3 regions of the Paenibacillus sp. JL3B1040 genome follow, and region 1 is predicted to be linked to each of the others. Evidence: riboswitches for the same ligand, from Rfam matches in the RefSeq annotation. Region 1 holds a riboswitch; each other region holds the start of a gene.

The links. Region 1 has a riboswitch for cyclic di-AMP ahead of ehuB (ectoine/hydroxyectoine ABC transporter substrate-binding protein EhuB). Riboswitches for the same ligand answer to the same signal wherever they lie in the genome.
Region 2: linked by a shared signal. The riboswitch ahead of ACZF99_RS20815 (hypothetical protein) and the one ahead of ehuB (ectoine/hydroxyectoine ABC transporter substrate-binding protein EhuB) in region 1 are both predicted to bind cyclic di-AMP.
Region 3: linked by a shared signal. The riboswitch ahead of ACZF99_RS06520 (KamA family radical SAM protein) and the one ahead of ehuB (ectoine/hydroxyectoine ABC transporter substrate-binding protein EhuB) in region 1 are both predicted to bind cyclic di-AMP.

Annotation. Positions count from the first base shown of each region.
Region 1 is NZ_CM169317.1:2,702,068-2,710,050, reverse strand. Features, by position in the region: gene ehuD (ectoine/hydroxyectoine ABC transporter permease subunit EhuD) at 1-226, opposite strand, end outside; gene ehuC (ectoine/hydroxyectoine ABC transporter permease subunit EhuC) at 230-883, opposite strand; gene ehuB (ectoine/hydroxyectoine ABC transporter substrate-binding protein EhuB) at 885-1,793, opposite strand; cyclic di-AMP (ydaO/yuaA leader) riboswitch at 2,013-2,153, opposite strand; gene ACZF99_RS12120 (spore coat protein) at 2,222-2,812, opposite strand; gene ACZF99_RS12115 (manganese catalase family protein) at 2,866-3,750, opposite strand; gene ACZF99_RS12110 (MarR family winged helix-turn-helix transcriptional regulator) at 3,894-4,343, shown strand; gene ACZF99_RS12105 (hypothetical protein) at 4,431-4,700, opposite strand; gene ACZF99_RS12100 (acetate--CoA ligase) at 4,771-6,318, opposite strand; gene ACZF99_RS12095 (glycosyltransferase family 4 protein) at 6,576-7,751, opposite strand; gene ACZF99_RS12090 (NAD-dependent epimerase/dehydratase family protein) at 7,769-7,983, opposite strand, start outside.
Region 2 is NZ_CM169317.1:4,562,634-4,570,616, reverse strand. Features, by position in the region: gene ACZF99_RS20830 (nucleotidyltransferase domain-containing protein) at 1-93, shown strand, start outside; gene ACZF99_RS20825 (DUF4274 domain-containing protein) at 261-1,763, opposite strand; gene ACZF99_RS20820 (hypothetical protein) at 1,867-2,298, opposite strand; cyclic di-AMP (ydaO/yuaA leader) riboswitch at 2,580-2,762, shown strand; gene ACZF99_RS20815 (hypothetical protein) at 2,934-3,359, shown strand; gene kdpF (K(+)-transporting ATPase subunit F) at 3,460-3,540, shown strand; gene kdpA (potassium-transporting ATPase subunit KdpA) at 3,592-5,244, shown strand; gene kdpB (potassium-transporting ATPase subunit KdpB) at 5,272-7,299, shown strand; gene kdpC (K(+)-transporting ATPase subunit C) at 7,326-7,898, shown strand.
Region 3 is NZ_CM169317.1:1,482,876-1,490,858, reverse strand. Features, by position in the region: gene ACZF99_RS06535 (MDR family MFS transporter) at 1-536, opposite strand, end outside; gene ACZF99_RS06530 (M24 family metallopeptidase) at 691-1,776, shown strand; gene ACZF99_RS06525 (methyl-accepting chemotaxis protein) at 2,041-3,732, shown strand; gene ACZF99_RS06520 (KamA family radical SAM protein) at 3,825-4,976, opposite strand; cyclic di-AMP (ydaO/yuaA leader) riboswitch at 5,136-5,277, opposite strand; gene ACZF99_RS06515 (cobyric acid synthase) at 5,308-6,867, opposite strand; gene cobS (adenosylcobinamide-GDP ribazoletransferase) at 7,237-7,983, opposite strand, start outside.

The sequences.
Region 1 (7,983 bases):
TGTAATAAATAAAGAACACCTGAACCAACAACGGCGTGTTCCGGATAAATCCATTGAATCCCTTTGCCGCCATACGTAGCCCGACAAATCTCGAACGCATGGCGAGAGCCAGCAGCAATCCACCGATCAATGCAGTCAAGAATCCCAAAAGCGTAGCTACTATGGTCATTCTGAGAGCAACGAGAAGCTCCGGAAGGATTTCAAAGGCGTACTGCCAATCCCACATCCGTCACATCCTCCCTTCGGACCATTTGCGCTCCCAAATCCGGATGCCGAAGGAGACGATAGAAGCGATCGCCAGATACATAAGCAGCAGCAGGAACAAAATCTCCGATGTCCAGGAAATATAGTTGTTGCGGAGAACCATTGCCTGGTAAGTGAGATCCGCCATAGTGATGAAGTAAACCAGTGACGTGGATTTGATTAATTCAACAAGCAAATTGCCAAAGGGAGGAAGCATTCTTAATGCAGCCTGCGGCAAAATAATGTGAGTCATCCTTTGCCATGGTTTCATGTTTAAAACAATCGACGCTTCCCATTGGCCTTTCGGCACGGCCAATATGGCGCTACGTACAACCTCAGAGCCGTAAGCTCCAAAGTTCAATCCCACCGCTAATATGGCCGCGAGCAATTTGGGAAGCTCCAGACCGGCGAATGGCAGTGCAAAATACAGCCAGAACAACTGAACGAGTAAGGACGTCCCTCGGAAAACCTCCACATAAATTGAGGAGAGCCAACGAATCGGGCGAAGGCGGGATAAGCACATCAAGCCCGAGACGAAGGCGGCGATGACCGCCAATAATGCCGCAAACAAGGCGACAGTAACGGTGGTTTTCGCTCCTTCCAGCAAGGTGGGAATAAAGTCGATCCAGGACTCTGGCATATCATGCCCCGCAAAGCTCGGCAGCCGTCATGTCCCCGGGTAATTCCTGCTCCGTGAATCCGAATTGCTGCAGGATATCCAGCAGTTCGCCCGATTCCTTCATCTTGGTCAATTCCGCATTATAGGCTTCCTGAAATTCTTTGTCTGCCAAACGAAACGCCGTAGCGCCGTACCCGCGTACACTTTGTCCATCAATAACCGGTTGCGAAAAATCGTTGACCCTCTCGATGTCCTTGTCCCCGGCGGATTCAAGCATCGCTTGCAGCGAAGGCCCCGTCATTGTGATCGCCTCCACGCGTCCGGATTGGAGGGCGCTGATCGCAGACGCCTGGTCCGGAACTTGAATAATCCGATCATCCGGGACACCGGATTTTTGCAGATATCCGATTTCCACCGCGCCTGTCATAACGGCAACGCGAGCCTTCTCATTATTCGCGATGTCTTCATAGCTACCAAGACGAAGAGGATTCCCTTGTTTTACGGCAATCGCTTCGCCGATACTATACTCCGGGTTGGCGAACAATACGGCCTCGCACCTTTCCGGGTTCACGAACATTCCCGCGGTAATCAGATCGAATCGATTGGCCTGCAACCCGGCGATTAAGGAGCCAAATTCGGTCAACTCGCCTTTCATCTCGTTAACGCCCAGCCTTTTGAGGATCACCCGGGCGATTTCCACCGCTTCGCCGGTTAGTTCTCCGTTAGCGTCTTTGTAGGCATAGGGTTTCTCATTCGCGAATCCAACCGTAATGGACCCGGTTCGAATTGCCTCGGCCAGCGTCCCTTCAGCTTCGGAATCGGTGTTTGTGCCCCCGTTGCCCGAATTAGCGGTTGGTCCCGGATTACAAGCGGTTAGCGAGACCGTTACAAGCAATGAAATTAACAACCATGATACTTTTCTCAACCCCATTCACAGCCTTTCATTCTCATTTTTTTCATCGGTTTAGTAGGTTTAAATTCAAACTCTATTCCGAATGCCTGACTCCCCCTTTCATTTTTCAATCCGGAGTCCAAAAAAGAGACCCCTCGCCTAGGGGAAAGCATAGCTCCGCCAGCAGGGGTCCGCACAAAAAAATAGAAAACGGCCCTTATATAAGGGCCATTGGAAGTTTGCGTAAAGTTGCGTGAAACTAGACCCATCCACTGCTGACGAGGTTAGCTGACGGACTCGGGTAAGATGGTACCCTACAATCGTTAAAGAATGATTCGCCCCAAAAAACTGGTTCCCCCGCTTTCCAGCCATGAACTGGAAACTAAGCGTGTGTTTATCGTAAAGGCTATTCCAGACAATGTCAACCCATTATCTGCAATTTCACATTTTAACTTTCAAAATAATGATCAAACAGGGTTGTTTGCGTAACTTGTCGGAGATCCGTATTGATAAAGCGACGCCATTCGCGATACGTCGGATTGCGGCATTGCCGGAACCTCGTAATACCCGCGTTCGTTCATAAACTGAAATGCTTCATATGCCATTTGTTGGCAGTTGTTGGCGCACATGACGTGGAGTGCACGTACATCCGGGTCCACGCATTCGGCCGCCCATAACATACCGACCGCCGAGCCTGTTTTGTGAGAATTTAAAATTAGCGTCGCCATGGTCATATCGCTTAACTGCTGGACGTTCAAGGACGGAGCCGGAATCGAATGCGGGTGCTGGAAACCAACATGGGGCGTCTGTTGAAGGTTGAACCGGCGAGCCGCGGTGGTGCTTGGAGACACGTCCACCCCTTTGTACTGCATTAAACGGATCGCTTGGTGATAAGCCCCATCCATCATTTGGATATGGCGTTGCAGCATTGTTCTAAAAGCCTGATCATTCGTCATTCCGGCGAATAGCGCATGAAGCTCAATATCCGCAGTCAATTTCCGAAGCAATTCGTTCGTTTCCAGAAATTCATGAGCTCCCCAATTTTTCATGTTGTCCATCGTTCCTTTCTAATCTCGAATGGAGTTAACCCGCTTACTTTTAGGATCGTTATTTACCTTACGTCAACGGGATTATGGGACGTCGGAGGTGTTCCGTGTACATATAATGGAGGCGGCAACAATACTGGCTTTTGCCCCATGGCTTCCGGATGGGTAATATACTCGAATTCGCCTTGTCCATCCATGCTGGTCCCTTGTGCCCAGCGTCCTTGCTTGCTTTCTTCCCCGGAAGAAAAGTTCATGAAGGAGTAAGAAACTTGATGTTTCTCCAACCCCTGCGGGAACGTACTAGGGACAATCGGCTTCTGGTTTTTCTCTAGTTCTTCAATCGCGGCCATCCATTGATTTTGATGCATCGTATCCCGGGCAATCAGAAAAGATAACATGTCACGAACGCCACGATCCGCCGTCATTTCGTACAAACGGCAAACCTGCAAACGGCCTTGGGACTCCGCATTCAGATTGGCCCGAAAATCGGCAAGCAAATTGCCGCTGGCTATGGTGTAACGGGAGTTCCAAGGGTATCCTACGCTATCCGTCGGGGTCGCACCCAATCCGGAGACGATGACATGCTGTGGATTCATCCCGGCCATCACGGTCTTCACGATTGCATCCTCCACGTTCATTCCGCCCATCGCCGCATTCAAGATAGGCTTATTAGCTGCTTCCTCTTGATCCTGAACGGGTGCGTTATCCAGCAACTGAGCGATCATGATGGACAACATTTCGACATGTGCGATTTCTTCGGTTCCGATATCCAGCAGCATATCGCGGTACTTTTGTTCCCCACGGCAATTCCATCCTTGGAACAGGTACTGCATCATCACCGTAATCTCGCCGAACTGGCCGCCTAATACCTCCTGCAGCTTTTTGGCATATACAGCATCGGGTTTATCGGGTTTGGCATTGTATTGCAACTCCTTTATATGAAAAAACATCTCATCCCTCCTTTTTTGCTTCGTGTCCAAGTTAGTATTGAACGGACTCGGTCCCCCTTATCCTCCACCAATTGATGGAAATCGCAAAAAACTTGCATCTTGCAAGCAATTGGGCTATAAATGAAGCAAGAGGTGAGTTCACTATGGAAAATCCGCGCGAGTTATTCCAAATCATGACCCGCCGTTTTGGATTGTTAAACCGGAATTGCTGCAGCGTAGGCAGTTGCGATATTTCTCTGGTTCAAAGTCATATCCTTTATGAAATCGACCGGCGGGACAAACCGTCCATGCAGCAAATTGCCGACGCCCTGGGTACCGATATTACGACGTTCAGCCGGCAGATCCAGGCGCTGATCAAGCTGAACTTGGTGGAGAAAACGGCCGATCCCGACGACCGCCGAGTTCAAACGTTATCGCTGACTACCGAAGGCAAATACATCGCTACGACGATCGACGTGCAGATGAATGAATACTTGGATGAGGTCTTTTCCTATATGAGCGAGTTTGAAAAAGATACCGTTCTCCGATCCGTCAAGCTGTTTAACGAGGCGATGGCCAAATCCAGCAAATGCTGCAATCCGGTCTCCGTTTAATCCTTCTAGGCTCGGAGGCAAAGAAGCCGGCAAGCGATTCACGAACCGATTCGTAAGTCGCTGCCGGCTTTCGCCATGCGTTCATATTCAAGAATTCAATTGATTCTCCGCTTCCGCCAAAGCCGCCTGATCTTCGGCCAAATCCTCCTTGGCCCGTTCCATCGGCTCGGTATTCATCCGGCCGTCGGCCTGGACGATGGCGTTTTCCGCTTTTTCGATGGCGTTGCGGGCGCCCTCCACCGTTTCCTCGCTGGGGTGCGATTGAGCCTGGGTTACCGCGCGATGCGCTTTTTTGACCGACTGCTGCGCGAGTGAGATCGGATTTTGCGATTGCATGCTGGAAAACGGGTTTTCCATGTTCAGCCTCCTCTAGCGATAATGGGCTTAGGATGCGATGAAAAACATGAAATCATACACGAGGCTTTAGCTATTGGCGATATGCCCGCTCTTCCCGTTCCCGCAGCTCCAACCGGCGGATTTTGCCGGTGTTGGTTTTCGGCAAGTCGTCGATAAATTCGATTTGACGCGGATACTTGTAAGGCGCGGTCCACGCTTTGACATGGGCTTGTAGCTCTTTAACCAGCTCATCGCTGCCACGAATGCCTTCTTTCAACACCACGAACGCTTTGACGATATGGCCGCGCAGCTCGTCCGGACTGGCTACCGCCGCGCATTCCTTGACGGCGTCGTGCTTCATCAGCGCCTCTTCAACCTCGAACGGTCCGATCGTATAGCCGGAGCTGATAATGATGTCGTCCCCGCGTCCCTCGTACCAGAAATACCCTTCCTCGTCTTTTCGAGCCCGATCCCCGGTCATAAAATAAGAACTGCGGACATTTTGCTCCTTCCGTTCGGGATCCAAATAATACGATTGAAATAAGGCAGGCATGTCGATATGGACGGCAATGTTCCCCACAACGCCGGCAGGCAACGGTGTACCTTCTTCGTCGACAATTTCCGCCACGCCGGGCGAGATCGCCTTGCCCATCGAACCAAGCCGCAACGGCGTATCCTTAAGATTTCCAATCAAGAGGGTACTTTCCGTTTGCCCGTATCCATCCCGGATCGTAATGTCAAACACGCTCTTGAACTTGCGGATCACTTCTTGGTTTAACGGTTCGCCCGCCGAAACGGCACTGCGCAGTCCCGATAAATCATATCGATTCAGACCGTCGATCTTCGACATAATTCGATATTCCGTTGGCGTACAGCACAGCACCTGGATGCCGTATTGCTTGATCAGCTCCAAATACCGCCGGGCCTGAAAAGAGCCATGGTACACGAAGCCGGTCCCCCCGTTGCCCAGAACCGACAGAAACGGGCTCCATATCCACTTTTGCCAGCCCGGCGCCGCCGTAGCCCATACGAGATCGTTCTCCCGAATGTCCAGCCACGATCGGGTGATTCGCAAATGCGCGTACCCCCAGCCATGACTGTGCATCACGCCTTTGGGATTCCCGGTCGTACCGGAGGTATAAGCCAACACGGCCAGATCGTCGCGATGCGTCTTGACGGCATCAAACGTCTCCGGCTGACCGTCCATCAGCGATTCGACCGGGGTCCAGCCTTTATGACTGAACGATTCCTCCGAGGTGTCGGAACCAACCAGCAAACGGAAGTCCAGCGCCGGCAAATCATCTCCGATTTGGTCGACCTCCGCCGTCACGTCATGCCACACGACGACCGCGCGCGCTTCGGAATGCCGCAATCGGTATGCCAAATCCTTGGCCCGCAGCATTTCCGAAGAGGGAATGATCGTCACTCCCAGCTTCAAGCAAGCGAGATAAATCGCGTAAGCCATAATATGCCGGGGCATCATTACCAGCACGCGGTCGCCCGGGTGCAAGCCCAATTGGCTTAATCCGCCGGCCAATCGGTTGGCCATGGCCAGCAGCCTCCCATAAGAAATTTCCTCGTAATCTCCTAGTTCGCTAAGCCATTTCAACGCGATTTTGTTTGGATCATGCCGTTCCATTTCCGAGGCGACATTGTAGGATTCGGGAGCGATCCATTGCTCATACGGTTTCAAATGATCCTATCCCCTTCGCAACTCACGAAATCGAGTCCTTATTGATGTCATTTACAATCGAACTCATTATACCACGTAATAGTACCAGGTTCTAAAAAATAACCCCATCCAAGTGTGCCAATAAATCGACAATCAACAGGTTTGCATAAAACAAAAAACCCGCGAAATTGCAGGTTTTCGTTTAGTACACCTATCGGTAGAGCTTATTGGCTGTTGGTTTTGTTGACGGCCTCCTTGACCCGTTTCCGCTTAAGCGCTCCCGCACCGCGTAGTTGCCGTTCCCGTATGGCATGGCGGTACAGCTCCAGCAGTTGCCGGCTGGGTTCGTCCCAGCCCAGCCGGCTCGCTTCCGCCCGGGCCGCGGCGCCCATCCGGCGCAGCCGCTCGACGTCCTGGAGCGGCTGCGCCGCCCGCACGAGCCCGTCCGCCGCGCCGGGCTCGTACAGGAAGCCGGTCGTCCCTTCGGCGACCTGCTCCCGGGTGGGCGCGCTGGCGGCGGCGATCACGGGCAAGCCCGAGGCCATCGCCTCCAGCAGCACCAGCCCCAGCGTTTCCGTGGCCGACGGAAACGCAAACACATCGCTCGAGGCATACGCCTCCGCGAGCTCCGCCCCGTGCAGGAAGCCGGTAAACACCGTGCCCGTACCGGCGAAATAAGCTTCCAGCGCGGCGCGGTGCGGGCCGTCTCCGACGACGGCCAGCCGGAATCCGCTGGAAGACAGCAGAAGATCGCGGAGCCGCTCGATCTCCTTCTCCGCCGCCAGCCGGCCGACGTACAGCAGGAGCCGTTTCTCCGGCTCCCCGCCGGACAGCCGGCGGCGCATGGCTTCGCTGCGGCGATGCGGGCCGAACAGCTCCGGATCGACGCCCCGCTTCCACAGCCGCACGTTCCGGAACCGCCGCTCCTCAAGCTCGCCCCGCACGGCCTCCGACGTGCAGAGGTTCAGGTCCGCGCGGTTATGCAGCATCCGCAGATACCCCCACAGCGCCGGCTTCAGCCAAGGCAGCTTATAGAAATCGGCGTATTGCGGAACGTGGGTATGATAGGAAGCGACAAGCGGGTAGCGCCGCCCGAACCAGACGCCGGCGGCGCCCAGCATCGCCGGATTGACCACATGCACCACGTCCGGCGAAAATGCGCGCAGCAGCTTGCCCACCTTCCGGCCGGGCAGCGAAAGCGGCAGATTCGGGTAGAGGAAGAAACGAAACGACGGAATGCCGTAAATTTGCGCGCCCGCGTAAGCCCCGACGCCCTGATCCGGGGCGATGACGATCACCTCATGCCCCTGCCGCGTGAGCCAGCGGATGCTGTGCGTCAGCCGAGTGACGACCCCGTTCGTGGACGGAAAAAACGTCTCCGTGACGATCGCGATTTTCATGGCCAGCCGCCTCCTTGTTATCCCCACTTCACGCCGGGCAGCACATTATCCCTAACGACGCGGTCTTGATATTGGACGGCCGTGCGGAAAATGTCCAACAATACCTCGTCCGTCAGCAGATTCGGCACCAGGCCCAGTTCCTGCAGCTTGGTGTTCTTGGCGCGGTAATAGTGGGTTTCTTTTTCGATCCGCGGATTCGGCAAATGGTCGATGCTCACGGGGAACCCTTCCC
Region 2 (7,983 bases), 1.9 Mb from region 1:
TGGGGCGACGACGGTCGGAGCTGGCCTTCGCGCTTTGTGGAGGACAGCGAATTGAACTGGCAACACGGATCAACGCCGATCGGCGACATTTAGCTGATACGCACACGAAGGCCGCCCTATTTGGGGGAGGTCTTCATCTTTTTTTGCGGCAAGCGCAAAAGTACATTTGATTTTCGGTAAATTCGCGTTTGGAGCCAACGAATTGTAAAAGCCTCCTGCAGTTATCTTGATCCATCTATCCATGCGTCCCCCTCTGCCTGTTATAAATTCTCCAGAAACACCGCAGGAACGCCTGCCTTGCGCAAACGAAAGCGTTGCACCTTGGAAAGGGGAAGCGCACAAGAGTGCTTTTCTCCGGGAAAGAGGCTTTCCGTGTCTGGAAAATGATTTTCCAAAATCCTTGTGTACAGAGCTTCTACAAACTTCAGCCACTGCTCCGAGCCAACTGGCTCTTGGCCCAAAAAGCGATGCAAATAGCTGTAGCCATCCGCCAGATAGAAAATCTTCAGCGCAAGAGCAAGATCGCAGCCGGAATCATTCAACAACGACTGGGGAAAGGTAAATCCATCGTCCCAGTTGTAGCGTTCAAGCCTGCGGCTATACTCCCGGTACTCCTCCTCGTTGGACATCAGACGGGGATTTTGCTTCTGTTCCGCATGTTCCTCCGCCAATATCTTCCACCGTGGTTTGTGCCCGAACCGGCGTCCCAGCGCTTCCTCGGCATCACCGCTGCCCCAATCGGCGGCAGTGCAATAGAGAGCATAGGCTTTCTCCAGATCCTGTTCCACACCGCAGCCCTTTTCGTAAAAAAATGCGAGCTTGTATAGTCCGTATGGACTGCCGCTGTTTGCAGCCTTGCGGTACCACTCTGCGGAGATTGCAGCATCCTTGGGTACGCCCTGTCCGCGTTCGTAGAATTCGCCAAGGCGGCACATGGCCTCTAAATTTCCGAATGCCGCAGATTTTTCATACCATTGCGCAGCCAAGGCGTAATCGCGTTTTACACCTTGGCCAAGCCAATAAGATTTTGCCATCAACGCAATTGCTGACGAATCGCCCTGCTCGGCCAGTTCCAAACAAATGGGGAATGCACGGCGGTAAAGCTCCTGTGATTTGCTTTTGCTGCTTTTCACTCCGTCCCCAAAGGCATAACATAAGGCCAGATTCCGAAGCCCCTCCAAATGGTTCTGTTCGGCAGATTTTTCAAACCACTGCACCGCCGTTTGCAGGCTGTCCGGCTCTTTGCCGGTTTCATAATGCAGGCGCCCAAGCAGGTACTGTGCTTCGGCATCTCCCTGCTCCGCCGCACGCTGGAACCATAGGGCAGCCTGGGCGTTTTCCTGCTGTTTGTCCTCCTCCTCGGTATGCCCATGATACAATGCACGCCCCATCTGGAGCTGTGCGAACACAAACCCGCTTTCCGCCATGCGACACAGGTTCTCTCGAGCTTCCGTATCGCCGTTCTTGCCGCCTGCGCGGTAAAGCTCTGCCGCATGCCGTAAATCCTGCTCCACACCAAAGCCGTTTTCATAACAAACTCCGAGATGGTATTGCGCTATTATATGTCCCATGTTTGCAGCGCGGGTAAACCAATGGGCAGCATATTCATAATTCTGATTTGTACCGTCACCGGCATAATAACACAGAGCCAGTTCATGCTGCGCCTGCAAATCATTGCCGTTTGCACGCGTAAGCAAGTCTTGAAAATCCGTCCTGTTTTCAGGGTTCTCCCCATTCTGCGAGGTGTTTCGATCCTTCTTCATATGAAAAACTCCTTGTGTAAGATGATTGTACCCATGTCTGCATCATACATTTTGTTCGGCGGGCATGGAGAAGCTGTGATATCACAACGGCCAGAAAGCAGGGTTAAGATCCGGGGTTCCTTGCTGCGCCAAAACACTGAGTTTGAAGCATCTCAAACACCTTGTCCCGAATCGCTTTGTCAAAAAAAACCATGCCGTTGTCCCCATCCTGCTCTGAGTTCTTGTAGTAAAAGAGGATGGTATGCAGATGAAAGCTGCGATAGGTGGTGTTTTTTGCTCCATGTGTGACCGCTGTTTTGCCCTCCTCCTCCGCGTGAATTTTCGCGACATCGGAAAGGCGCACTAAAATAACCAGAGGATAGCCGCCCCACAGGCAGGCGTAGCTGGGGGAAAGGAGAAACCTTGCGGGTGTTTTCTTGGAATTTGGTCCGATGACTTGGTAATCCAACACACGGGTTGAATCCTTTTCCGCCTCCAGCATTTCCCGCCCGAGCTGTTCTAGCTCTGTTTCGCTCATAAGCGACAGAACCGTCATTCAATCTTCTTTATTTTCAATCCATCCCCAGAAATAATCAATTGCATTTTGTACTTTAGCTAGGGCAAAGAGATTAATTATTGCTCGAACGACAAGCCTTAGGCAAACCTTCAAGTAAGGGTCTGCGAGGGAGCAAATCGTCGAGAAAGGATTCTTTTGTCCTTTGAAACGCTAAACATGCCGGAAACAATTTGTTTTTCATCTCTTTTTTGCATTCGGCTTTGCTTTACAAAGATTTGCCGTAAGCGTAATATTCGTCTCATGAAATGAATCCAATAGAACATTCTGTATCGCTTAATTTCCGATCCGGAAAACGGGGGACCCAAACGACCGGTGCCGATGTGAGAGTCGGCGGAACGGTCCGGGGTGAATCCCTTGCGGCAGCAGCGCTTGCCGCAAGGGTAGGGCGACTCTCACCGCCCGAATCCGACAGCTAACCTCGTCAGCGTTGGGAGAGAGGATGGTGAGCTTGTGATCATAGGCCACAGGGAAATCCTCTGTGGCTTTATTATGCTCTTTAATGAAAGAATGCGGATTGCTTACATTAACAAAAGAGTAGGAAATTTACAATAATTTCACAAACTGAAGTTTTTTTGATGGCTAATTCAGGAGAGTTTAGGAGGAAAAGAACAGAGATGTGCAAGCTCGAATATGCGCTTGTGACGGCCCCGAATGCCTTGGCCGCCGATTTTATCAAATCTATGAAATTCCGCGGCATCCCGTTTGCGCTGATGGTCAACAACTCCAAAAGCCGCAAAGAGGCTATGGAGCGGGGAATAGAGCATGTCGTTCTGGTGGATACAACAAAGCGCAAAAATCAAATGGTACCGGAAATCTCCATCGGACCCGTGTATATTTTCGAGGAATCGCTGACATTGACTTGCCGGTATTTGCAATTCTGCCGCCCGTGGACTTCAAAGGCAATCTACATCATCACGCAAAGAATAAACCCGGGCGCGGTCTACAAAGGGCTGGGAGCGGACTTCGTAATTTATACGAAAGGGAAAGACGTCTCGTTTATTTTGCAAAAAGAGAAAAAAGGAGGGGCATACGGACAATGACGGATATTTATATGTTGGGCATTTTGATCCTCTTAACCTTGATGATGATTGGTCTGGTTTCGTGGGCGTCCAAAGCGATTTCGGAAGGTAGTGGAGAACGATGATGTGGGTGCTTGGTATCATGATTGCCGCGATGTTCGTTTACCTGGGTTATGCGCTGCTTCATCCGGAAAAATTTTAAAAACGTTGTCGTTCGGAGGGATAAGACGTGACTATCTATAGTTGGATCGCCATGATCGTGACGCTGGGGCTTGTCGTTCTCATCGCCAAACCGGCGGGTTTGTATTTGGCGAAGGCTTTCGATTATAGCAATAACGGTTTGGACCGGTGGTTTGGACCTTTGGAAAAGGTCATTTACAAAATGAGCGGCATACGCCAGGAAAATCAAACCTGGAAACAATACGCCTTGTCCATCGTGCTCAGTAATGCAGGGATGATTCTCATCGTCTATATGATTTTCCGGGTACAGCATTTCCTGCCGTTGAATCCAAGCGGAGTGCCGAACATGGAGCCGACGCTGGCCTTCAATACGGCGATCAGCTTTATGACGAATACGAATTTGCAGCATTATAGCGGGGAAAGCGGCCTGTCCTATCTTTCGCAGATGATCGCGATCGTATTCCTGATGTTTACGGCGCCGGCCTCGGCGTTGGCTGCGGCCATCGCGTTTATTCGCGGGCTGGCCGGCAAGCCGCTCGGCAATTTCTTCGTCGACTTGATCCGTTCGATTACGCGGATTTTTCTGCCTGTCGCCTTGGTATCGGCTTTGATTTTCGTGGCTGCGGGAGTTCCTCAAACCCTCGAGCCGTCCGCGGTGGCCCATACCCTGGAGGGGGCGGAGCAGCATATCGCCCGGGGACCGGTCGCTTCGTTCCTGTCGATCAAAGAGCTGGGGAACAACGGCGGCGGATTTTTCGGCGTCAACTCGGCCCATCCGTTTGAAAACCCGGGCGGAATCAGCAACCTGCTGCAAATTTTGCTGATGATGCTCATCACCACATCCCTTCCTTTCACCTATGGGAAAATGGTTGGAAACACCAAACAGGGTCGCGTTTTGTTCGTGTCGATGCTGATGATGTTTATCGTGATGCTGGGCGTCGCGCTGGCGTCGGAAAGCGCCGGCAACCCGGCGTTGAACGCCATGGGAAACCAGCATGACCAAGGCAGCATGGAGGGCAAGGAAGTCCGTTTCGGCATGGCCCAGTCCGCGTTATATGCCACCGTCACAACAGCATCCGAAACCGGGGCCGTCAACACGATGCATGATACGCTGACGCCGCTCGGCGGGTTGGTGGCGATTTCCAACATGATGCTGAATACGGTTTTCGGCGGTGTGGGCGCCGGTTTCCTGAACGTTTTGATGTATGCGATGATCGCGGTGTTCCTGTCGGGCCTGATGGTAGGGAGGACGCCGGAGTTTCTCGGCAAGAAGCTGGAAGCCAGAGAGATCAAGCTGCTCGCCGTGACGCTGCTGATTCATCCGCTGCTGATTTTGGCTCCGACCGCTTTGGCTCTGGCCAGCGATCCGGATACGATCTCCAATCCCGGTTTCCATGGCCTGACCCAAGCGATGTACGAATTCACTTCGTCGGCGGCCAACAACGGCTCCGGGTTCGAGGGGCTTGGCGACAATACGCCATTCTGGAATATCGCCACCGGCATCGTGATGTTCCTCGGCCGCTATTTCTCGATCGTGACGCTGCTTGCGGTGGCGGGATCGATTGCGGCGAAGAAGCCGGTACCGGAAACGGTCGGCACGTTCCGCACGGATACGGGACTGTTTGCGGGCGTGTTCGTCGGCACGATTCTGATCGTAGGCGCCTTAACCTTCTTCCCGGCGCTAGTGCTGGGACCGGTCGCCGAGTATCTCACATTGAAGCCTTAGCGCGTTGAATAAAGGAGAGGAACGGGCATGAGTAAGAAAAAAACGATGCTTTCCGGAGAGATCGTTCGGAGCGCCGTGAAACAATCATTTATTAAGCTCGATCCAAGGGTCATGATTCGCAACCCGATCATGTTTGTCGTCGAAGTCGGGTTTCTGATCACCACCTTGCTGATCTTTGTGCCGAACGCTTTCGGAGGCGGCGTGTCCCGCGGCTTTAACCTGACGGTTGCGCTGGTTCTGCTGATTACGGTCTTGTTCGCGAATTTCGCGGAGGCCCTGGCGGAGGGCCGCGGCAAAGCGCAGGCGGACTCGCTCAAGAAAACGAAAAAAGAGATTATGGCGAATAAGCTGGTAGGCCAGCAAGTGAAACAGGTTCCTTCCACCGAACTGCGCAAAGGTGATATTGCCGTAGTCTCCCAGGGCGAAATGATTCCGGGCGACGGGGAAGTTATCGAGGGGCTGGCTTCTGTCGACGAATCCGCCATCACCGGCGAATCGGCGCCGGTCATCAAAGAAGCCGGCGGGGATTTCAGCTCCGTGACCGGCGGCACGAAGGTGATCAGCGACCGGATCAAAGTGAAGATCACCAGCGATCCCGGGGAATCGTTCCTGGACCGGATGATTTCGCTCGTGGAAGGAGCCAAACGCCAAAAAACGCCAAACGAAATTGCGCTGAACACCGTCCTGATCAGTTTGACCCTGATTTTCCTGATCGTGGTCGTCACGCTGCCGTTCTTCGGGCAGTACCTGAACGTTCAACTGGAAGTGCCGATTTTGATCGCCCTGCTGGTCTGTTTGATTCCGACCACGATCGGCGGCTTGCTGTCGGCGATCGGGATTGCGGGCATGGACCGCGTCACGCAGTTTAACGTTCTGGCGATGTCAGGGAAAGCGGTCGAGGCTTCCGGCGACATCAACACGATCATTTTGGATAAAACGGGGACCATCACGTTCGGGAACCGGATGGCCAGCGAATTCGTGCCCGTCGGCGGAGCCGGGTTGGCCGAAGTATCGGCCTGGGCGGCGATCAGTTCGGTCAAGGACGATACGCCGGAGGGGCGCTCGGTATTGGAATTGATGAAAAAGCAAGGTCTCGCCTATGACGCGCAGCTTGCCGACGGCGGGGAGTTCATCGAGTTTAAGGCGGAGACGCGCATGAGCGGCATTGATATGCGCGACGGTCGAAAGGTCCGCAAAGGTGCGGTGGATGCGGTCAAGAAGTGGGTTGGCGCCCAAGGTGGGCCAATTCCTGTGGATTTGGATGCGAACAGCGACGCGATCGCGACGGCCGGCGGCACGCCACTCGCGGTGGCGGTCGATAACCGTATTTACGGTTTGATCCATTTGAAGGATACCGTGAAGCCCGGTATGCGCGAACGGTTTGATCAGATGCGGCAAATGGGCATCAAAACGATCATGTGCACGGGGGATAATCCGCTGACGGCGGCGACGATCGCCCGCGAAGCCGGCGTGGACGATTTTATCGCGGAAAGCAAACCCGAAGACAAAATCGCGGTCATCCGCAAAGAACAAGCCGAGGGCAAGCTGGTCGCGATGACGGGCGACGGCACGAACGACGCCCCTGCGTTGGCGCAGGCGGACGTAGGGATCGCGATGAATAGCGGCACCGTGGCCGCGAAGGAAGCCGCCAACATGGTCGACCTCGACTCCGATCCGTCCAAAATCATCGAGGTCGTGTCGATCGGCAAGCAGCTTTTGATGACCCGCGGGGCATTGACCACCTTCAGCATCGCCAACGATATTGCCAAATATTTCGCGATTATCCCGGCGATGTTCATGCTGGCGATTCCCGAGATGAAAGCCATCAACATCATGGGGCTGGGTTCCCCCGACTCGGCGATCATTTCGGCGCTGATCTTTAACGCGATCATCATTCCGCTTTTGATTCCGCTCGCGATGAAGGGCGTTGCTTATAAACCGATGAGCTCCTCCAAGCTGTTGGCCCGCAACCTGCTGGTGTACGGACTGGGCGGGGTGATCGTGCCGTTTGCCGGCATTAAAATCATCGATCTGCTGGTCCACATGTGGATTTGATATCTTTCGGAAGGATGGAATGAGCGATGCGAAATATATGGATAACGCTGCGTGCCAGCCTCGTGCTGATGGTGCTTTGCGGGCTGCTGTACCACCTGGTCGTGCTTGGGATTGCTCAAGCAGCCATGCCGGATCAGGCAAATGGAAGCCTCGTTTACAACGAAAATAATGAAGTGATCGGCTCGAAGCTGATTGGCCAGAGCTTCACGGCCCCGGGGTTCTTCCATGGACGGGTCTCGAGCATCGATTATGACGCGGGTGGTTCGGGTTCGCCGAATTATGCGCCGTCCAACGCCGACATTCTGCAGCGGACGGCGTACGCCGTGGAGGCGTGGAAGCGGGAGAATCCGGATGTGCCGGTGAGCGGGCTGCCCATCGACCTGATCACCAATTCCGCTTCCGGCCTCGATCCGCAGATCAGCCCGGAAGCGGCTCAGGCGCAAATTCCGCGGGTTAGCCAAGCCACGGGGATTTCCGTGGAGGAGCTGGAGGGAATGATCCAGGAGCATACCCGGGGACGCGAGCTCGGTTTTCTGGGGGAACCGGGGGTTAACGTGCTGGAGCTAAATATCGAAGTTCAGAAGAAGGCAGCGCAATAAAGCGGCCGACGCCCTGCTTGAAAAGTAATTTTTCAGGCAGGGTATAGGTGCTTTTATATGCGAAAGCAATAGGGGAGGAAAAGGT
Region 3 (7,983 bases), 1.2 Mb from region 1:
AGCGACACGATCCCGATCGGGACATTAATGTAAAATACCCAATGCCAGCTGAGCGAATCGGTAATGAAGGCACCCAGCAGCGGGCCGAAAATGCTGGACGTGCCGAACACGGCGCCGAGCAAGCCGGTCATTTTCCCGCGCTGTTCCACCGGGAAGATGTCGTAGATAATCGTAAACGCGATCGGCATCAACGCCCCCCCGCCAATCCCTTGGACGGCCCGGAAGATGCTGAGCTGCACCATGCTGCCGGCGAGCCCGCACAATACGGACCCAAGCAGGAACATCACGATCCCGAACAGGAAAAAGCGTTTCCGGCCGTACATGTCCGACAGCTTGCCGAAAATCGGCGTCCCCGCCATGACGGTAACCATATAGGCCGAAGTCACCCAGACAAACTGCTCCATCCCGCCGAGATCGGCGACGATCGTCCCCATGGCGGTCGTTACGATCGTGTTGTCCATCGCCGACATCAGAATCGCCAACATCAAACCGATCAGGATGAGCCGGGTAGGGTCTTTCTTTTCTGTAGCCAACATCTTCTCTCCTTTGCAACTTATTCAAATTTGAATAATTAACCTCTTCCTATTTTATTGAAAATGGCTAAAAAGTAAACCTCCGCCTTTACTATCGTTCTCGTACGCTTTGTCCTATAATGGAACAAGAGATCGAATGAAAGGAAGTTTTTTCAAAATGAATGAAAAATGGACCGAACTCGAACGCAACATGCGTGAATCCGGCGTCAGCACCTTGCTGATCACCAATCCGAAGCATGTGTATTATTTGACCGGCTTCCTGAGCAATCCGCATGAACGCTTTCTCGGCGCCGTCCTCCAGACCGGGAGCGAACCCTTCCTGGTCGTGCCTGCCCTCGATGAGGAAGCGGCTCGCGCGGCCACGGACCTCGCGGAGATCATCACGCACGGCGATACGGACGATCCGTACGAACTGCTGAAGCGGCGCTTGTCCGCCCCGCTAGGAACGATCGGCTTCGAGAAGGAGCAGGTAACCGTGGCCAACTTTGAGCGGCTTCAGGAGAAGCTGGCGTTCACGAGATATATGGATGTGGGGCCTTGGCTGCGGGATATGCGGGTTCGCAAAAGCTCGGAAGAGGTCGGGAAAATCAAGCATGCGGTGCGTTTGATCGAACGGGTCCTTCGCGAATCGCTGCGAAAAGCCAAGGAAGGCGTGAGTGAAAGCGAACTCGTCGCGGAAGTCGAATACCAGATCCGCAAGCTGGGCGCGGACGGTCCTTCCTTTGATTCCATGGTGTTGTCCGGCGAGAAAACGGCCCTGCCGCACGGGGTTCCCGGCGATCGGTTGATCCGCCGCGGCGACCTGCTCATGTTTGACATCGGCGTTTATGCGGACGGCTACGCTTCGGATATCACCCGCACCTTCGGGGTCGGCGAACTCTCCGACGAACAGGTCCGGATTTACGAAACCGTTCTGGCCGCCAACGAAGCGGCGATCGCTACCATCAAACCGGGCGTCACTTTTGCCTCCATTGACCGCGCCGCCCGCGAGGTTATCGAAGCCGCCGGTTACGGCCCCTATTTTATCCACCGGCTCGGCCACGGCCTTGGGATCGATGTGCACGAGTTCCCGTCCGTCCATGGGGAGAACGAATTTTTGCTGGCGGAAGGTCACGTATTTACCGTCGAACCAGGCGTTTATGTGCCGGGGGTCGGAGGGGTCCGCATTGAAGACGATGTTCTCGTGACGGCAAGCGGTGTGGAAGTCCTTACCTCTTTCCCGAAACAGTTGACTTATATCTGACATTACGAGTCACATTATATCTTGAAGAGCCTTGAGCCCCGGAACGAGCGGCAGGGCTCTTTTTTTAACCATTTCCGATAGATTTAGGTACAATTGCATGAAAATTCATGCGAAAACCAAAAAATGTACGACTTTTTCATTTTCAAAGGACGTTTTTTCCTATAAAATGAATCTTATGAACCATTGGTTAAAAAAGAGAGACCGCAGGTTCGACCAAATGCATCGATATAAATCCACTATTTAAGGGGAACGGAGAGGATTTTCGTGTTTAAGGTCATTAATCGCTCCATCAGCCGCAGGCTAATGAGTACTTATGCGGTGATCATTGTCGTATCTTCACTCTTGTTCAGCGTCAGCTTTTATAACATCTCTATGGGGATCGTGAATCAAAATGTTCTGCCGCAGTTCGACAAGGTTCTGCAAACCAGTACCCAGGACATTTTCAAACGGCTGGATACGACCCAATCGCTGCAATTGCTCAGCGGCAAAGATAATTCGCGTTTTGCGGTGGAGTCCTATTTGACGAAAAGCGCTAAGGACTTTAACTTGAACACCGCTTATCTGCTTCAGATTCAGGAAGACGACGCTACCGTTTTGGCGACCAACGAGAATTCCGGCATGAAACCTGGCGACAAGCTGGAGATTCAACCGGCAATGACTGAGGCGTCAAAAGGCGGGGTACATATCAGCGAGCTGTATTCCGACCGGTTCGGCTCGCACAAAACGGCTTATATCGCGATTCCCGGCAGCAAAGCCATGTTGGCCATTGGCCTTGACGCCACCTTCATCGATAAGAAGAAGGACGAAATTTTGTACATATGTATCGGAATCACCCTGCTCGTCATTGTTGCGGGCATGGCGGCGGCGTACTTCGTCAGTGCGCGGATCACGAAACCGATCCAAAAGCTGGTGGCGGTCACGCAAAAGATGGCCGGCGGCGATTTCCGCCAAACGATCGAAGTGAAGGGACACGACGAGGTAGCCCAACTGGCCGGCAGCTTCCGGACGATGACCCATCAGCTCAAGGACATGTTCGCCGCCGTGATGGAAACGTCCCAGGCGGTCGTAGGCGGCTCCGAAGGCTTGTCCCGATCGGTGACGACGTTTGAGGAACTGATCTCCCGTTCGGGCGCAGCCACTCGGGAAATCGAAGCCGGCAGCATGACAATCGCGTCAGCCGCAGCCGAGAACGCGCGGGCGATGGAAGAAATCTCACAGGGTGTGCAGCACATCGCCGCCTCGTCCGCCGAAGTGACCGAGCGGATCGGACAGGCCGCCGAGGAGGCCGGTACCGGGAATACGTTGGCGCAGACGGCCGTCATGCAAATGCAGCAGGTGGAGGAGGCGGCCCACCGGACACTCGAGCATATTCGCACGTTGAACGACCGCTCGGAATCGATTTCGAGCGTCGTAGGAACCATTACGGAAATTACGAAACAGATCAATATCTTAGCGCTGAACGCGGCGATCGAAGCCGCACGGGCCGGCGAGCACGGCAAAGGGTTCGCCGTCGTCGCCGAGGAAGTCCGCAAGCTGGCCGAGCAATCCCGCTTGGCGATGGAAGAGATTGGCGAGAATCTGCTCGGCATCCGGGAGGAATCGGAAAACTCCGTCAGCGCGATGCAGCGGGCTAGCGAGGAAATCGTCTCCGGAACTGAGCGGGTGAAACAAGCCGGCCAAGCGTTCGAACAATTGACGGAGCTCATTCAGAACGTCAACTTGACGATACAATCCGTCTCGGCTTCGACACAGGAGGTGTCCGCCGGTACCGAGGAAGTGACCGCTTCCGTCGAAGAGTCGGCCAACATTACCGCCAAATCCCTGGCCAATATGGAGCAAATCGCCAACTATTCGCAGCAGCAGCTCAGCGAAATGGAAAGCCACGCCCGTACGGTGCGTTCGCTGCACGAGCAAGCGCTGTCGCTGCAGGAATCGATGGCGAAATTCCGGATTTAGACCGCAGCAGGCCGCACCGAACTGAAAAAATAACGTACCCTGACTGCCTTCCCCCCCTTATGCGGGGGCCGGCGGTCAGGGTACGTTTGTTTTTAACCGGTAAAGGACATTTCGTTCGCGGAAACAGCTTCGTCCGGCTGCTTCTCCGGCTGCTTCCAATAGGCCTCGTTGCCCGGCAGATCATCGAACCAGGCCGCCTCGTCCGGGCAAGGCAAGATCATGAATTTACCGTATTCATTATCCCGTGACTGATGATATTTGAGATAAGCCTGACCGTCTTCGATCGCCAAGATTTCGATCTTCCCCGACGAATGGCTCATCGACAGGCGTACGCGCTTGCCAAGCCCCGATGTGCGGGCTTTCGCTTCCTCAACCAGCTGATACGCACGTTTGAGAGGAATGACGAAATCGGCATTTCCGGCAACCGGCCGGTTGATAAAGAAGTAGTAAGGGGTGACGCCGGCCCAGGATAACCGGTCCAGCAATTCGCCAAGCACGGCCGCATCGTCGTTGATGCCTTTGAGAATCGGCGTTTGATTGACCACGATCGCCCCGGCGTCGTGCAAGGCCTGAAAGCCTCGTTTCGCCTCGGGGGTTATTTCGCGCGGATGATTGATATGCGCCATGACATAAATGCGTTGATCTACGGTGGAGAATTCTCTGATCAGATCCAGCAGCTCCGGATCCTCGTAGATGCGCATCGGATTGAAGACAGGGATTTTGGAGCCGAGCCGGATGATTTTCACATGTTCGATCGCCCGCAGCTGTTCAAGAATGGAACGAAGCTTTTTCGTGGCCAGAATTAAGCTGTCGCCGCCGGTCAGCAAGACGTTGTTGATCTCCGGATGCTGAGCAATGTACTCGATGCCGGGGGTCACGTCCGACATGGCCTCCTTCACATCGTTGCGGAACAGCCGTTTGCGGAAGCAATAGCGGCAATAGGAACCGCAAACCTCGGATACGATCAGCAGCGCGGTCGTCCGGTATTTGTGCTGGCAGCCGGGAACCGCGTAGTTGACGGCCTCGTCGGAAGCATCCCAACGCCCGTATTCCTTCAGTTCCCCCGTATTCGGAATCACCAGCTTGCGGATCGGGTCCTCCGGATCGTTCCAATCGATCAACTTCAGGTAGTAATCATTTACCCGAAAGACGAATTTGTCCGTAATCGGTTTCAATTCCCGCCGCTCCTGTTCGGACAACTCGCTCACCTTGGCGATATCGGTGATATACTTCGGATTTGCCATAACCATCTCCTCCTTTAGAATGATCGATGCGCAAAGAAGAAGCAGGGAACCTTGCAGTGAAAGCGAGTACTCCGCCGAATGCTCGGCTCAAAGGTCTTGACGAACACAAAAAGACCCCGCTCTAACGACAGGGTCATTGGTTGATGACTGAAATTATAAACATGACCCATCCACTGCAAACGAGGTTAGCTGACGGGCTCGGGAAAGATGGTTCCCTACGTAAAACCAGCAACGATTCGCCCCAAAAATTGGTTCCCCCGCTTTTCGACCTTACTCATCGAAAATTAAGCGTACTATTATGCTACCTTACATTCGCCCGATTTGTCAAAGCTTAACTCTCGGGATCCGGGCTAATTCCGGCAATTTGGTAGATCAGGTCCATCCGAAAATGGCTGCGGACATGATCGGCCAGCCGATCAAAGGCTTCCTCCTTGCGCGACGAAGAGGTAAAGGTGGAGCCCAAGGGTTCCCGCCCTTTACCGGCTCGCAGCCCGTCCAGCCAGGCACGGCGCCAGGCATCGTTATGGAATAACCCGTGCAGGTACGTTCCGAACACTCTCCCGTCGGGGCGGGCTGCGCCTTCCGAATGCGGTGCGGCTGCCCCATCTTCCCCCGGATCGTCGGCTTGAAGCAGGAACAGGGGGCTGATGTCCCGAAGCCGCTGGGTTGAACCGGCATGGATCTCATAACCTTCGATGGCCATCCGGCTGACCGAGGTATGCAGCGGTACGGGCTGGCCATCTTGGATTTGGCCATGCACGCGGAGCGTCTTCTTGCCCGGAAGAAAAGTCGTCGACAAGGGCAACAGGCCTAAACCCAGCGCCGACCTTGGTTGGGCGGCTTCTACCGCTTGGGGATCGTGCAATTCTTCCCCCAACATTTGGTAACCGCCGCAGATGCCGACAAGCTGGATGTGCGTTTCCTCCTCGATCAGGCTGCGAATGGCTCCCTCCAGCCCTTGCCTCCGCAGGTATTCCAAATCCCCGATCGTATCCTTCGTCCCCGGCAAAATCACGGCATCCGGGCGCCCGAGCTCCGATCGCTTGCTCACGTAACGGAGCGACACGTCCGGTTCGGCGGCCAAAGGATCAAAATCGGTAAAATTGGATATGCGCGGGTAACGTATGACCGCAATGTCCAGCTCCTTCTCGATCCCCACCCCCGGGCCGGATGCGTAGGTATCCAGAATGACGGAATCCTCCGCTTCAATCTCCAAATCCGGCAGAAATGGAAGCACGCCCATAACGGGAATGCCGGTCCGCCGCTCCAGCCAATCCAGCCCGGGCTGCAGCAGGGACAGGTCGCCGCGGAACTTGTTGATGATGAACCCTTTGACCCGGGCCCGTTCCTGCGGCTCCAGCAGCTCCAGCGTGCCGACGAGAAAGGCGAACACGCCGCCGCGATCAATATCAGCCGCTAGAATAACCGGAGCGTCCGCCCATTCGGCCAGATTCATGTTGACGATATCGCGTTGCTTCAGGTTGATTTCCGCCGGGCTCCCGGCCCCCTCCATGACGACGATACCGTGCTTCGCACGGAGTCTCCCGAGCGCTTCCATCACCAGCGGCTTGGCTTGGGGCAGAAATTCCTCCCGATAACTGGACGCGCTGAGATGTTGGTATGGACGCCCATGAACGACGATCTGCGAATGCATGTCCCCGGTCGGCTTAATCAGTACCGGATTCATGTCGGTGGTGGCGGCGATGCCGCAAGCTTCCGCCTGGACGCCTTGCGCACGGCCGATTTCCCGTCCGTCCTCCGTCACATAGGAGTTCAGGGCCATATTCTGCGATTTGAACGGAGCCGGACGAAGCCCGTCCTGCGCAAAAATGCGGCATAACGCCGTCACGATGACGCTCTTGCCCACGTCCGATGCCGTGCCTTGGATCATCAATACGGCACCCGGCGGAGCGGAGGCAGGGCCGTCGGCATCAACCTTAAACTTGTCATCACGTCTGTTCACCTAGGTTCCGCTCCTTTCCGAATCCTGAATCCTGAATCCTGGGTCGTTAATATATGGTTTCAGCCGGCTTTGCACGATTATCCCTTTCGGTAAGGTCGGAAGGCAGCCTATTCCATCTTCCATCGATCTTGAAGCGATCATCCCTTCCTCCCTCGGCTAAGCGCGCTCAACCTCAAGCTCGCCCGTTTTCTTAGCGCCCTGAGCAAACGGGATAATGGTGCAAAGCGTCGGAACACCGAATGTACCTGACGTCAAAATCGATTGCGGTCCCGTCCGCTTAACTCGGATTCCGGTTAATTACCGTAAAATCAGCACGGCGAGCAGCAGCAAAACGGCTTCCAATCCTTCGCCCAGCGCTCCGTACGTATCCCCGGTCAAGCCGCCCAGCTTGGCACTGATCCGGCGCGCCGCCCAAGTCCCCGCCGCCCAGGCCAGCACCGGCGATAAACCGAGATACAGCAACGAACGCAGCAGGGCGGGTTCATCAACTCTCCCTAGCGACAGAAGCAGCGTGCACAGCAGCACCCCGACGGATAAAGTGACCGCCATGATCGTGCCGCTCCAAGCATCACGTTCGCCGAAGCCGTGAAACTGCGCGGCCAACCCTTCGCCTTGCCGGGCTTTCGGCCATCGATGCATCGCCCGGGTCATGAACCAGCGACTCCACAGGGGAGCAAGCAGCAAAGCAAGCCCCAACGACAGCATGTCCTCTTGGAAGAGGGATGCCAATAGCGATGTCTTAAGCAGGAGCAAAAGAACGCAGGCTAACACGCCCATGGCGCCAACCCGGCTGTCTTTCATAATCTCCAGCATCTTCTCGCGGGGCCGGTAGCTCAGCAGCCCGTCAGCCGTATCCATCCAGCCGTCCAGATGCAGCCCTCCGGTTAGCCAGACCCAGAGGATTAACGCAAGCACGGCTGCCGGAAGCGGAGGGAGCAGCCAGCCGGCAAGCCAGCCTCCCGCCAAGACGGCGGCGCCGATCGCCGCCCCGACTAGCGGATAGTAGGCGATGCTGCGCCGCAGCAGGTCCGGCGTAAACTCCAG